DNA from 2 places in the Ralstonia edaphi genome. Region 2 is predicted to be linked to the other one. Evidence: predicted binding sites of a transcription regulator. Region 2 holds the regulator's gene; the other holds the start of a gene.
The links. The regulator LexA, encoded in region 2, represses DNA repair genes until DNA is damaged. The targets are predictions, from matches to a motif close to ACTGTATNNNNATACAGT.
Positions count from the first base shown of each region.

Region 1: recA (recombinase RecA) is a predicted target of LexA. The motif match lies at 1,969-1,986, and genes of this name have one in related genera.

Region 1 covers NZ_CATWHI010000003.1:125,010-129,221, forward strand. The annotation lists gene recX (recombination regulator RecX) at 181-660, opposite strand; gene recA (recombinase RecA) at 757-1,815, opposite strand; gene R2669_RS11000 (response regulator) at 2,081-2,794, shown strand; gene R2669_RS11005 (sensor histidine kinase) at 2,787-4,212, shown strand, end outside.
Region 2 covers NZ_CATWHI010000005.1:344,294-348,505, reverse strand. The annotation lists gene R2669_RS19145 (asparaginase) at 1-45, opposite strand, end outside; gene R2669_RS19140 (ferredoxin--NADP reductase) at 183-959, opposite strand; gene lexA (transcriptional repressor LexA) at 1,214-1,864, shown strand; gene R2669_RS19130 (hypothetical protein) at 1,984-2,169, shown strand; gene R2669_RS19125 (cupin domain-containing protein) at 2,512-2,823, opposite strand; gene R2669_RS19120 (dipeptidase) at 2,840-4,212, opposite strand, start outside.

The DNA of each region.
Region 1 (4,212 bases), on a different contig from region 2:
TGCAACCGAAATTAAGGTTAGGGGCGGTATCAAAGACCGGCATTTTAACACGTCGTCACGACCAGACTGATCACGTGCTGCAATGCGGTGTGAAAGTGGTTGCAACAACAGCGTGAGGTGCAACCCACGGGATCTGCACACAAGAGATTGTCCGGACGAATTGTTGCGAGATGGCAGCATTCAGGCCGACTCGTCGCCATCTTCCAGCAGTTCATCGGCCCCCGCGATGATGCGGGACACGACGGAACGGGAGAATCCACGCGCCATCATGTACCGCACCTGCTTGGCACGTTCGGCCAAGTCGGCCGGTGGGCGGCCGAAGCGCTTTTCCCAGAGGGCTTTGGCCCGGGCGGCTTCCGTGCTTTGCAGTTGCGCCTTGACCTCGCCCAGCGTCTCTGCGCCAAGCTGATGTGTCTTCAACTCCTGCATCAGGCGCGCTGTACCGTAGCGACCCGCGCGGCGGTGGACCATGCTTTCAGCAAAACGCGTGTTGGAAAGCCAGTTTTCGCCTTCCAGCCAATCCAGCAGCGCGTCGACCTCTTCGACGGACTCGGCGTGCGGCACCAACTTACGGCGCAATTCGATACGGCTGTGCTCGCGCCGAGACAGATAGCCCAGCGCACGAGCCTTCAGCGATAAGGGTGGGCGCGGCAGCGGCATACAGTTTCAGGCTCAAAAAGAAAACGCCCGCCGTTGGGGGACGGCAGGCGTATGAAGCTCGATAGAGCCGTCGATCTGCGCCGACGGCCAACCCAATTACTCTTCTCCGATTTCCTCGGCCACTGCGACGGCGCCCATCGGCGTCACGCCCAGTGCTTCGCGGACCTTGTTCTCGATGTCACGGGCGAGGTCGGGGTTCTCGCGCAGGTATTCACGGCAGTTGTCGCGGCCTTGGCCGATGCGCTCGCCGCCGTAGCTGTACCAGGCGCCGGACTTTTCAACGATCTTGGCTTCCACACCGAGGTCGATGATTTCGCCCTCGCGCGACACACCTTGGCCGTAAAGGATGTCGAAAATGGCTTCGCGGAACGGCGGCGCCACCTTGTTCTTGACGACCTTGACCTTGGTTTCGTTGCCGACGACGTCGTCGCCCTTCTTGATCGAGCCGATACGGCGGATGTCCAGACGCACCGAAGCGTAGAACTTCAGTGCATTACCACCCGTGGTGGTTTCCGGCGAGCCGAACATCACACCGATCTTCATGCGGATCTGGTTGATGAAGATGACCATGCAATTGGTCTTCTTGATGGTGCCGGTCAGCTTGCGCAGCGCTTGGCTCATCAGACGGGCCTGCAGGCCGGGCAACGCATCGCCCATTTCGCCCTCAATTTCAGCCTTCGGCACCAGCGCGGCCACCGAGTCGATGACGATCAGGTCAACCGAGCCCGAGCGCACCAGCGCGTCGGCAATTTCCAGAGCCTGCTCACCCGTGTCCGGCTGAGAGATCAGCAGGTCCGGCACGCTGACGCCAATCTTGTCCGCATAAGTGACGTCAAGCGCATGTTCTGCGTCGATGAACGCGCAGGTGCCGCCCAGCTTCTGCATCTCGGCAACCACTTGCAGTGTCAGCGTGGTCTTACCCGACGACTCCGGACCGTAGATTTCAATGACACGGCCGCGCGGCAGGCCGCCAACGCCCAGCGCCACGTCCAACCCGAGCGACCCCGTGGACACGACCTGGACCGGCTCGACCTCGGCGTCGCCCATCTTCATGATGGAGCCCTTGCCGAACTGCTTTTCGATCTGCGCGAGCGCGGCAGCCAGCGCCTTCTGCTTTTCTGCGCTCATCGCAGCTGCCTTCTTACCGTCTTCCATGGTCGTCCTTCGTGCAAATTGGTGTATAAATGGGCCGCAAGGGCTTGCGATTCCAGCGGTTGCCTGCAACAACGGGCCGCTGGCTGATTGCCCCGACGCGACCCATTCCATGACTTTAGCGCCGCCAAGACTACAGCACCGCGAATTCGGAGTACTGTATAAAAAACCAGTGGTTTTGACAAGTCTCCAGAACAGATGTCGCGCGAAAACAATGTAGCGGGCGGGATGGGCAAGGTATCTTGCCCGGCATCGCGGGGAGACACGCATGCGCATCCTGATTGCCGAAGACGACGCCACGCTGGCTGACGGGCTTACACGCTCGCTGCGCCAGGCGGGTTATGCCGTCGACCAAGCCTCCGACGGGGCGACTGCCGACGCGGCGCTGTCCGCGCAGACGGCCCAGACCTATGACCTGCTGATTCTCGATGTGGGCCTGCCCCGTATGTCGGGGCTGGAGGTCCTCAAACGCCTGCGCTCGCGCGGGGCCATGCTGCCGGTGCTGATCCTGACCGCCGCCGACAGCGTGGAAGAACGCGTCAAGGGCCTGGACCTGGGCGCCGACGATTACATGGCCAAGCCTTTCGCGCTGTCCGAGCTGGAAGCACGCGTGCGTGCACTGGTGCGACGCGGCACGGGCGGCGGCGCCACACTCGTGCGCCACGGCCCGCTGGCATTCGACCAGGTCGGGCGCATTGCCTATATCCATGATCAGGTGGTGGAACTCTCGGCGCGCGAGATTGGGCTGCTGGAGATTCTGCTGGCGCGCGTCGGCCGCCTGGTGTCGAAAGAGCAGCTGGTCGACCACCTCTGCGGCTGGGGCGAAGAAGTCAGCAACAACGCCATCGAGGTCTACATCCACCGGCTGCGCAAGAAGATCGAAGTGGAAGGCATCCGCATCGCGACCGTGCGCGGGCTGGGCTATTGCCTGGAACGCATGGCCACCCCCACGACCACCACCGCGACTGCTGCCCATGGGTGATCGGCTGGCCTGGCCGTGGCGTCGGCATCGCGCATCGCTGCGCGAGCGCGGCGACACGGCGCCCGGGGCCAATGGCCGCGACGACGACAGCGACCTCGCCGATACCCTCCCCCACCTCGAAGACGACGCCACGCGGCCCGTCGCCCGGTCCCTCTTCGGCGAAATTCTCGACTGGATGCTCGCGCCGCTGCTGTTGCTGTGGCCAATGAGCATTGCGGTGACGTACCTGGTGGCCAAGTCGATTGCGAATGCGCCATACGACCGCGCGTTGGAATCGAGCGCGATCGTGCTCAGCCAGCAACTGCGCGAAGTCAACGGACGCGTGACGCTGCAGTTGCCGATCTCCGCGCGTGAGATTTTGCGTGCGGACGAAACCGACAACATTTACTACCAGGTGCTGGGCACCAACGGCGAGTTTGTCTCCGGGGACCGCGACCTGCCGCTGCCGCCCGAAGAAGACGCCAATGCGGGCGGCCTCGTGCAACTGCGCGACGACCACATCCACGGCACAGAGATCCGCGTTGCCTATACCTTTGTGCAGCGGCCGGGCTCGGACGGCAAACCCGCTCTGGTCCAGGTGGCGGAGACGCTCGACAAGCGCGCGCAACTGGCCAACGAAATCATCAAGGGCGTGATCCTGCCGCAGTTCGTGATCCTGCCGTTGGCGGTGATCCTGGTGTGGTTTGGGCTCACGCGCGGGCTGGCGCCGCTCAATGCGATCCAGGAGCGCATCCGCGCGCGCAACCCCGGCGACACCAGCCCCATCGACGAAGGTGCCGCGCCGCAGGAGCTGACGCCGCTGGTGGCATCGTTCAATGACTTGCTCGGGCGCCTTGAGCAATCGGTGCACACGCAGAAGCGCTTCATTGCGGATGCCGCGCATCAGATGAAGACGCCGCTGGCCGGTCTGCGCATGCAGGCTGAGTTGGCACAGCGCGAACAGTCGCCCGACGAACTGCGCCGCACGCTCGCACATATCGCCGACAGCTCGGATCGCACCGCGCACCTCGTCAAGCAGCTGCTTTCGCTCGCGCGCATGGAAAACATGGGGGCCACCGACGGCATGGTGCCGCTGGATATCTGCGCGCTGTCGCGCCAGGTGGTGGCCGACTGGCTGCCCAAGGCGTGGGCCAAGCAGATCGACCTCGGCTTCGAGGAGCCTGGGCCGCCCGTCACGATTTCGGGCAACGCGACGATGCTCGCCGAGATGCTCAACAACCTGCTCGACAACGCGATCCGCTACACGCCCGACGGCGGACATGTCACCGTGCGCGTGACCACCGCGCCGTTCGAGCCGTTCGTCTTCATCGACGTGGACGACACCGGCCCCGGCATCCCCGTGGCGGAGCGCGAACGCGTGATGCAGCGCTTCTACCGCATTCTCGGCACGCAGGCCGAGGGCAGCGGGCTGGGCCTGG
Region 2 (4,212 bases):
GATCGTGCCGCCGGTGGCGAGGATGGCGATGGTAGGCAAGGACATCGTTGCAGACATGCGTGGTGGGCAAGGCGCGCATTGTATCCGCCCGCCCCGCCTTTGCCGACGCGGGATAGCCCTCGGCGCCGGCAAAAACAAAACGCCGGCACACAGGCCGGCGTTTGCAGCGGAAGCCGTATCGATTATTTCTCGACGAAGGCGCGCTCGATCACGTAGTCCCCCGCTTCGCCCATGCGCGGCGAGATCTTGAAGCCGCGGGCATCGAGCAGCTTGCAGGTGTCTTCCAGCATGGCCGGGCTGCCACAGATCATGGCGCGGTCGACTGCCGGGTCCATCGGGGGCAGGCCGATGTCGGCAGACAGCTTGCCGCTGTCGACGAGATCCGTCAGGCGGCCCATATTGCGGAACGGCTCACGCGTGACGGTCGGGTAGTAGATCAGCTTCTCGCGCACCTGATCGCCGAAGAATTCGTTGTTCGGCAATTCCCGGGTGATGAAGTCGGCATAGGCCAGCTCGCTCACTTGCCGCACGCCGTGCAAAAGCACAACCTTCTCGAAGCGCTCGTAGGTTTCCGGGTCCTGGATGATGCTCATGAACGGCGCGAGGCCAGTGCCGGTGCCGAACAGGTACAGGTTCTTGCCCGGCAGCAGGTCATCCAGCACGAGCGTGCCGACCGGCTTCTTGCTCACCAGCAGCTTGTCGCCCACCTTCAGATGCTGCAGTCGCGACGTCAGCGGGCCGTTCTGCACCTTGATGCTGAAGAACTCGAGATGCTCTTCGTAGTTCGGGCTGGCGATACTGTAGGCGCGCATCAGCGGCTTGCCCTCGACCTCCAGCCCAATCATGACGAAGTGGCCGTTATGGAAGCGCAGCGCCTGATCGCGCGTGGTCTTGAAGCTGAACAGCGAGTCATTCCAGTGATGGACGCTCAGAACGGTCTCTTGATTGAAGGCGGACATGGTGACGTTCGGGCCGGCCCAACGAGGCTCCATCGGGCTATGTGGCGATGCAATAAATCGGTCAAGGCCTTGATTTTATGCGATTCCCTCCGGCCGCGCCTGCATGGATTGCGCATAAGCTTCTAACCAGTCGCGTAGGTTTTGACGCCGATCAGAAGGACTGGGCGCGCGCGCAACAGGTCACAACAAAATCACTTGCGCTTCCTGCGTCACTGTATAAAATCACAGCACCTGTTCAAATATACAGTACGCCGATGGCCACCCTCACCCCCCGCCAACAGCAGATTTACGACCTGATCCGCCAGACGATCCAGCGCACGGGCTTTCCACCCACGCGCGCCGAGATTGCCGCGGAGTTCGGCTTCTCGTCGCCCAATGCAGCCGAGGAACACCTGCGTGCGCTGGCACGCAAAGGCGTGATCGAACTGACCCCGGGCGCCTCGCGGGGCATTCGGCTGCGGGCGGCAGGCGACACGTCGCAGCATCAGTTCTCGCTGCCGTCGATGGGGTTGATGCAGCTGACACTGCCTCTGGTGGGCCGCGTGGCCGCCGGGAGCCCGATCCTCGCAGCAGAGCACATTGATCGCCAGTACCAAGTTGATCCGTCGCTGTTTTCTGCGCAGCCCGATTTTCTGCTGAAGGTGCGTGGCATGAGCATGCGCGACGCCGGCATTCTGGACGGCGATCTGCTGGCCGTGCAGCGCGCCGCTGAAGCGGCCAACGGCAAGATCGTCGTGGCTCGACTGGGCGATGACGTCACGGTCAAGCGTTTCCAGCGCAAGGGCCGACATGTCGAGCTGATCGCCGAGAACCCCGATTTCGAACCGATCCATGTTGATCTGGATCGCGATGAGTTTCACCTGGAGGGCTTGGCCGTCGGTCTGATCCGGCCTGCCGCGCCATAAGTCTTCGGCGCATCTCCGCGCCAAATCTTCGCTGTTTGATCCAACCTGGAGGTGAGCCATCGGCTCGCCAGGGCGGAGTCTTGCCACTCGCTTTTCCACCCGAACTCACGAGGTCTGTCATGCGACTCGGATCGATGTCTTCCCGCCGCCGCCCGGTACAGCCGGTGCCCTTCCGCCAAACCCAGGGCGTGCGCATCTATCAGGGGGAGCAGCGCCGTACGATGGTCGGCAGCATGGCCGCCATCTGCCGCATGCTGGATGCGATCCCGGTGGGCTCACGTGCCGCTGGGGCTGAAAGCTGCTGAGGAAAAGAAAGACGGGCAAGGGCTGCAAACCGCATTGCGGCGCCCGATCAGGGCATACCCCAATGCTGCCGCCGCAACTGATTTCATACACTTGCCGTGCCCTGAGGACAGGGCTTTCTTCAACTGATTTTCGGCCCGCCGTTTGAGCGGGCTGTTTTTTCTGTCCGGAAGTTGCTGCAGCGGCACATTCGACGGTGTTCCACTAGCAAAACGGACGTTTACCCGGATGTTGTTTGGCGTACGTGACAGTAGTATTGCCAATGCCCTCAGGGGCAATGAGATCGCTGAATTCGAAGCCCGCACATCGCGGGCTTTTTTTTGTCCTAACCGGGCGGCGAGCTGCTAAACGCTTCCCGCTTTCTCGACGACGAGAATCCGAGCCTCGCCACGCGGGTGCGCCACATGCTCACAACCGATACCGGCGAAGAAAATGTCGCCGGGCTCCAGCGTCGCGACCTTCTCTTCACCGGCTTCGCGGTAATGCATGTCGACCGTGCCGTCGAGCACCACGAACACCTCCTCGCCGTCGTTTACGTGCCAGCGATAAGGCTGGTCCGTCCAGTGCAGGCGCGTAGTAATGCCGCCCATATTGGCAATATCGAGCGCACCCCAGGCACGCTCGGCAGTGAACGACTTGGCGCGGATGATGTTCATGGCCGTCCTCCAACGGTTACTGCATCGACTGCAGATTGCCGATGCGCACCAGCATCTCGGTGAACATCTGCATATCGAGGTCGAGGTCCGGCACTTCCTTGTACTCGTTGGCGTTGTGCGCGGTGTACTTCTTGCCCGGCATGGCGGGGCCAAAGTTGATGGCGTTCGGCATCAGCTTGGCCGTCGTGCTGCCGGCCGTCGGCACGGGCTTGGCATCGAGGCCAGTGGTGTCGCCGTAGATGTTGAGCAGCGTCGACAGCCACGCGCCCTTCGGATCGCGCGCCATCCAGTTGCCCTGATCGTGGTTGATCTCAACGGCGACATGGTTGGCGTTGGCCCATGCGTTGATCTTGCCGGCGATCTCGCCGCGCAGTGCGTCGGGCGTTTTGCCGCGCGGCATGCGCACGTTGGCGGTCACCTCCACGCGGCCATTCTTGTCACCGATCACGGTGGGTGAAATGGTCAGCGGGCCCATGAAATCATCCTTGTAGGCGACGCCCATGGTGTTGCCAAGGTAATCGGTACCGTAAACATCGGCCAGATACCGCACAGCGTGGGCGTAGGCGTTGTCTGCCAGGCCGAGATCGGCTGCACGCAGGAACAGCGCCAGGCGCGGCAGCGGGTTGACGCCCTCTTCCGGACGCGAGCCGTGCGCCGACGTGCCGGTCGCTTTCACCACGATGCTGTCCGCCGTGCGCGCGATGTCGATCGAGAACTTGCCTTGCGCCGCTAGGCTGTTCACAAATGCGTCGCGCTTGGCTTCGAGCGCGGCGGCGGCCACGCCCAGATCTCCGCCCTTGAGCGTGGCCGTGGCCGTTTGTGGGATGGAACTGGCCGACGCCGCGCCCGTCATCGCGACGATGGCTGTGTGCGAAGCATCGCCAGCCTGCGCTGGGAAGAAGACTTTCAATGCGCCCGTGCCTTTCTCTGCCACCACGGCCGGATACTTGCTGTCGAGCACGATGTTGTACGCGGGCAATTGGGTGTGCTCGCGGTAGTACTTCATGCCGTCACCGCCGGTTTCTTCGGTGGTTTCGATCATCAGGCGGATCGTGCGGGCGAGCGGCACCCCGCTGTCCTTGACCGTTTTCATGGCATACATCGCGGCGGCGATCGAACCCTTGTCGTCAATCGTGCCGCGGCCGTACAGCAGATTGCCGACGCGCGTGACCTTGAACGGATCGAGCTTGGTGCCGTCGCCGAGCACCCACTCCTCCGCCTTTGCGGGCACAACGTCGGCGTGGGTCAGAATGCCGAATTCGTCCGAGCCGGTGCCTGGCAACGTGACTTCAAAGACGCGGTTGTCGACGTTGCGGTATTTCAGGCCGAAGTCTCGCGCCATGCCCTCGACCAGCTTGCCAAACGCGACGATGGCGGGGTTTTCGTACT